Mesorhizobium opportunistum WSM2075: one gene and its partner. The protein of the gene in region 2 interacts with the protein of the main gene of each other region in a pairwise test. Links are inferred from orthologs where the notes say so. Each region holds a gene or a part of one and is shown on either strand. Other genes may lie near its edges. The genes, in order: cysE and cysK.

What was found.
Region 1: the proteins of cysK (region 2) and cysE interact in binary tests that used the Escherichia coli proteins (3 or more experiments, as listed by UniProt). The link is inferred for Mesorhizobium opportunistum WSM2075 from one-to-one orthologs.

What each region holds. Positions count from the first base shown.
Region 1 is NC_015675.1:4,831,558-4,834,749, forward strand. The notes cover bases 98-2,971. They hold cysE (serine O-acetyltransferase), read right to left. Parts: upstream 2,022-2,971; coding sequence 1,173-2,021; downstream 98-1,172. Other genes in these bases: MESOP_RS23300 (hypothetical protein), read left to right, coding at 98-760; MESOP_RS23305 (DUF3126 family protein), read right to left, coding at 817-1,020; MESOP_RS23315 (HD domain-containing protein), read left to right, coding at 2,167-2,772. Also shown: more of MESOP_RS23300, read left to right, coding at 29-97; MESOP_RS23325 (alpha/beta fold hydrolase), read right to left, coding at 3,008-3,192.
Region 2 is NC_015675.1:854,471-857,678, reverse strand. The notes cover bases 289-3,178. They hold cysK (cysteine synthase A), read right to left. Parts: upstream 2,279-3,178; coding sequence 1,298-2,278; downstream 289-1,297. Other genes in these bases: MESOP_RS03990 (LysE family translocator), read right to left, coding at 2,460-3,077; MESOP_RS04000 (glutathione S-transferase family protein), read right to left, coding at 331-957; MESOP_RS04005 (RNA polymerase sigma factor), read left to right, coding at 289-327. Also shown: more of MESOP_RS04005, read left to right, coding at 1-288.

The DNA of each region.
Region 1 (3,192 bases), 4.0 Mb from region 2 along the record:
GCATGGCAAGCTGGATCCGAGGACCGAGATGAAACAGGCAACGATCGCCGACGGCCCCGAGCTCACCGTGGTCGATTCCGTGCTGATGAAGCGGGTGTTCTACGCCTTCGCGGCGCTGGCCTTGCTGTCGATCGCCATCAGCCTTGGCGGCAAATGGTTCGGGCACTCCATCGCCATGGCCGGCTATACGGACGATCCGACCATCCATCAGGTGGTCATCGGCAACAATGTCATTGCCGTTCCAGCCAACACCATCCGGTTCGCCCAGGCCCGGCGCGACGGCATCGCCTCGCGTCTCGACCTTTATCTTCGCTATCCGCAGATGGACGGCTTCAGTGCGGCGGCGAGCGACGACTTCAATCACACCGGGACAGCCAAGAACATCATTTTCCTGTCCTTCGAACAGCAGATGATGTCGCGCGACATGAGCGGCCGGTTCGCGCCGATCTACAGTGCTCTGATCGTCCAGCCCGGCATTCCCGGGCCTGGCGGCACGACGGTCTACGGCTTCAACGAGAAGTCAGGCTACCTGAACGAGGTGCTGGTCGTCGGCAAGCGGGAGGGCAAGGACCCCTTCGTGGCGCGATGCCTGAGCGGGCCGAGCGCCGGCGAATCGCTGGCGCCCTGCGAGCGGGATATCCATGTCGGCGAGGATCTCAGCCTCACCTATCGTTTTCCGAAAGAGTTTCTCGATGATTGGCAGGCGCTCGACGCGGCAATGACGGACGAGGCCGCGCGAATCCTGAAAACCGGGCACTGACGGACAGGTGCCGAGGCCGGCCGCGCTCGACGCGGCCCGCCATGAAAATAGCTGGCTCAGGCCAGATCGATGTCGAGGATCGCCATCGAGAAATTGTAGTCGCCGTCGTCCTCATCCTTGAAGACGATGCCGAGGAACTCTTCACCGACATAGACTTCGGCCGAATCCTCTTTGCGCGGCCGTGCCTTGACCATAAGCTTGGGGTTCTGGAAGACGCGCTTGAAATAGGCGTCCAGCTTTCTGATTTCGTCCGGCTTCAACAGTCTTCTCCGATCATCGGGCTTGCTGGTTTGAAGGGCGCTTCTGGCACGTCGACAATGGCGATGTAAAGGCAAGCCCGCTGTATTGCACCGGAAGCCGCAGCGCCGCCGGGCAATCGCGATCACGCCAGGCAGCACGCCGGCGTGGAAAATCAGATGTCGAAGCTGACCACCTGGTCCATCGTCTGCGACGGCAGCAACTGGTCCATCTGGCGCGAAGGCTGATCGCAGCCGGTCTCGCCGACGACACGGGCCGGCACGCCGGCAACGGTCTTGTTGTGCGGCACCGGTGACAGCACCACCGAGCCGGCGGCGATCTTGGAGCAGTGGCCGATCTCGATGTTGCCGAGGATCTTGGCGCCGGCGCCGATCAGCACGCCACGGCGGATCTTGGGGTGGCGGTCGCCGCCGGCCTTGCCGGTGCCGCCCAGCGTCACGCCGTGCAGAATCGATACGTCGTCCTCGATGACCGCGGTCTCGCCGACGACGAGGCCGGTGGCGTGATCGATGAAGATGCCCATGCCGATGCGCGCGGCCGGGTTGATGTCGGTCTGGAAGACCGAGGACGAGCGGCTCTGCAGGTAGAGCGCGAAATCCTTGCGACCCTGGTTCCACAGCCAATGCGCCAGCCGATGGGTCTGGATGGCGTGAAAGCCCTTGAAATAAAGAACCGGCATGATGAACCGGTCGCAGGCCGGGTCGCGGTCATAATAGGCCTGGATGTCGACGCGCACCGTGGTCGGCCAGCCCTTGTCGTCGGCCAGCATCGATTTGAAGGTCTGGCGGATGAGGTCGGAGCCGATATCCTGATGGGCGAGCCGCTCGGCGATCCGGTGGATCACGGCCTCTTCCAGGCTCTCCTGATTGAGGATCGTCGAATAGAGGAAGGCGGCAAGCAGCGGATCGCGGTTGACCGCTTCCATCGCTTCGTCACGGATCGAACGCCAGATCGGATCGACCGGCTGCAACGCGCTGTGGCGGGAAATGCTGATGCTGTTCATCGACGTCTTGTCCTGCGTCCTGCTAGCTTGCCTGTGGTGCTGCCTGCTATCCGGCCGCACATATAGGCCAGATCATAGCACGATTGAACTCAATTTTCCTTAGTGCTCTGTCAAATGGATTTGGTTCGCAGGAATTCAAGCAGCCATGGAAAACGAACCCTTGATCGACAATGCAGTGAAAACCGAGCTTTCGGCGCTCTACCAGGCAAAGGGCCGCCACTACCACAACCTTGCCCACATCGAGGCGATGCTGGCGCTGGCTGGCGACTATCGGCGGCTGCTCAGCGACCCCCAGGCCGTCGAGGCGGCAATCTGGTTCCACGACGCCATCTACGACAGCAAGGCCAAGGACAATGAGGCCAAAAGTGCGGCTCTTGCCGAGAAATGGCTCGCAGGCCGCATCGATGCCGGGCGCCTGAGCCGTATCAGCGCGATGATCCTGGCCACCGCAACGCATGAACCGCCCCGGTTCGACGACGCAACGGCGACGCGGGACGCCAGCCTGTTCCTCGACATGGATCTGTCGATCCTGGGTGCCGGGCCGGATGCTTTCGACGCCTATGAGCGCGCGGTCCGCCGCGAATATGACTGGGTCGAGGAGCCGATGTGGCGTGCCGGCCGCGGCGCGGTGCTGACGAATTTCCTTGCCCGTCCGCACATCTTCCACACGGAGGAATTTCGCCAACGTTTCGAGCCGCAGGCCAGGCTGAACATGGCACGGTCGCTGGAGGCGCTGCAGAAGCCTGCGTGATCGGTCCCCGCGACGCCCTTGTGTAGGTCACCTTAAGTAGTTCGTGCCACCGGGGCAGTATCGAACAGGGCCCCGAGAAACGCCTGGACAAGCGAGCGCTGGGCATCGGTCTTGCGGTAGGCGACCCGGTGGATGGAGCTGAACGCATAGGCCCTCGGCTTGATTGCTGTGCGTGCTCGCAAAGTCGGTTCAAGGCCCAAGGGGCCGAGACTGAGCCCGGCACTGGCGCGCAGCTTCAAAGCGGATGTTCGGCGTAGAACTCCAGCACGCGCTGCTTGAAGGTCTTGTCCCCGACCGCCAGCATATGGTCCCTGCCCTCGATGTGAAATGCCCTGGCGTTCGGCATCAGGGCGGCTAGCTCGTCCGGCGAACCGCCAATGTCGTCGGTGGTGCCGACCGCGATCAGCGTCGGTTGGGAGA
Region 2 (3,208 bases):
CTGACCGGTCGCACCGACTGGGTGGCGATCCGCGAGCTCTATGACGCGCTGTTTTCGATCGCCGGATCGCCCGTCGTGGCGATCAACCGTGCGGTGGCGATCGCCGAGGCCGAGGGCGCCGTGGCGGGACTGGCGGCCCTTTACGTGCTGGGTGACGACAAGCGGCTTGACGACTATCAGCCTTATTGGGCCGCGCGCGCCGGGCTTCTGGCCAGGCTCGGGCAAGTGCCGCAGGCGAGCGAAGCCTATGATCGAGCGATCGGCCTCGAGCGCGACCCGGCGGTACGACGCTTCCTGCAAGGCAAACGGGCAGCGCTGCGAAATTGACCTTCAGCCCGGCCACATCTCGTGCGAGGTGTTGAGCGTCTTCATCAGCGGATGGCCGCGCAGTCGCGCCCATAAGCGTTCGATGTTCGGCCATGCCATCCGCGCGCTCTCGATGTCTGGATGCCAGGCCACCAGCATGATGAGATAGATGTCGGCCAGCGACAGGCCGTCGCCGACCAGCCAGTCACGGCCTTTGAGCGCGTTGTCGAGAACGGCGAAGCCACGATCCATCTCGGCGACCGCGGCCTGCTTGACGGCCTTCGTGCCGTCGGCATCGGACGTGTAGCGAGGCGCGTAGTAGAAACGCAGCACCGCCGGATAGAGCACCGAAGACATGAAGGCCATCCAGCGCAGGAAATCGACGCGAGCCGGCGCGCCGATCGCCGGCGCCAGGCCGGCCTCGGGATGGCGCTCGGCCAGCAGGATGCAGATCGCCGCCGATTCGGTCATCGACCGCCCGTCCGGCAAGATCAGCACCGGCACCTGGTTCAGCGGGCTGATGTCGAGAAAGGCGGGATCCGGCCGGTCGGTCTTCGGCACGTCGATCTGCTCGAACGGAGCGTTCGCCAGCGCCAGCGCCGCCTCGACGACGAAGCCGCCGCTGCCGGGACGTGTGTAGAGCTTGTACATTGGATTCTCCCCCGGCCCGAAAGAAGACGGACCGGGGGCGATATGAACCGGAAGCAGGGTGGGGCTCAAGCGGGTGGCGGTCGCCACGGCTGGTTTTTTCAGCGGGCCAGGATTGCTATGCAACCTTGAAAATTGGCGAAAGCAGTGAGGCGCGTAATCTCCCCCTCGAGGGGGAGATGTCGCCGAAGGCGACAGAGGGGGTCGCCTCACATAGAGCGCCAACTTTCATCTCTCGCAAGGAGATCGCATCCGGTCGAACCGACCCCCTCTGGCCTGCCGGCCATCTTCCCCTCAAGGGGGGAGATTATGCTTTTCGAACGCGGCGCGAACGGCTGTGAAACTACGCCCCGAGACCTTCAAACAGGATCGTCGACAGATAGCGTTCGGCGAAGTCGGGGATGACCACGACCAGGGTCTTGTCCTTGTTTTCCGGCCGCGAGCCGACGACGATTGCCGCCTGCAAGGCGGCACCCGAAGAAATGCCGACCGGCACGCCCTCGAGGCGGGCGACAAGACGGGCATTGGCGACGGAGTCCTCGTTCGAGACCTTGACGATCTCGTCATAGATCGTGGTGTCGAGGATTTTCGGCGCGAAGCCGGCGCCGATGCCCTGGATCTTGTGCGGGCCGGGCTGGCCGCCCGACAGCACCGGCGATGCCTCCGGCTCGACGGCGACGACATGCAGCGAGGGCTTGTGCTTTTTCAGCACCTGGCCGACGCCGGTGATCGTGCCGCCGGTGCCGATGCCGGCGACGAAGATGTCGACCTCGCCATGCGTGTCGTTCCAGATCTCCTCGGCCGTCGTCTTGCGGTGGATCTCCGGGTTGGCCGGGTTTTCGAACTGCTGCGGGATGATCGCGTTGGGGATGGTCGCGGCCAGCTCGTCGGCCTTGGCGATGGCGCCCTTCATGCCTTTCGGGCCCTCGGTCAGCACCAGTTCGGCACCGAGCAGCGCAAGCATCTTGCGGCGCTCGACCGACATCGTCTCCGGCATGGTCAGGATCAGCTTGTAGCCCTTGGCGGCGGCGGCGAAGGCGAGCGCGATGCCGGTGTTGCCCGAGGTCGGTTCGATCAGCGTGGTCTTGCCGGGAGAAATCTTGCCGGCCGCCTCCAGCGCCTCGATCATCGCCACGCCGATGCGGTCCTTGACCGAAGCGATCGGGTTGAAGAATTCGAGCTTGGCGACGAGCTTGGCTACGATGCCCTTCTCCTTGGCGAATTTGTCGAGCCGCACCAGGGGCGTGTCGCCGATCGTGTCGGTGATGGAATTGTAGATGCGGCCGCGGCCGGGGGCGCGGGCGGAGGTGACGGGCTTGTTCATTGGTTTCGCTCCCAGGAGTCAGGCAAGTAATTTCAGGCAATTGGCGGCAAAGGGCCTTCGGTCGCGCAAGATAGACCGTCAGCGAAGAATATCCGAGTGGGGCGCATCTCTAAAGCGCCTGCGTCTCGGAAAAGCGTTTTCCGAAAAGGCCGATATCTGGAATATTTTGGCCGAGCAGGGGCTATTGGCGGGCAGCGATCGCCGCCGCGGCGCCGACCATGAAGCCGGCGGCGGTGCGGTTCAGCACCCTTAGCGCACGCGGCGATTTCAGGAACCAGCGCGCCTTGGCGGCCAGCGCAAGGTAGGGCACCAGCACGACGAACAGCACGACGATCGTCAGCGCGACGAGAATGCCGTAGTCGGCCAGCGTGATGGTCTTCAGGTCGACGATGGTCGGCGTGATCGCCAGGTAGAAGATCATCGTTTTCGGATTGCCGAGCGTGACGGTCAGCCCGGCGAGGAAACTCGACGCCAGTCCACCCTTGCCCTTCCGGGCTTCGACGGTTTCGGGTGTGATGCCGGCGGTCCAGAAGCGCCAGCCGAGAAATGCCAGATACGCGACGCCGGCCCATTTGATCGCCAGGAACACCATGCCGAAAGTCTGCGCGACGAAGGCGAGGCCGAGCACCACGGCGGTCAGGTAGGTGAGGTCGCCGAGCATCAGGCCAAAGGACATGGCCAGCGATGAGCGGAAGCCGGAGCCGAGCGCCCGCGCGACAAGCGCGGTGACGCCGGGACCTGGAATGGCAGCGGCTATGCCAAGGGCGGCACTGTAGGCGAGAAAGCCGGTGAGGGTCATGGCTGGTGGTCCCAGATTGGCCTGCCTTGTCGCATGGAACGGACCAGAATTGAATTCTCTGGGGACGGAATCCATTGCACCAGACATCCGAGATACGTCGCGCTGGCCCGCTCATCCGGGTGACGGGGCCT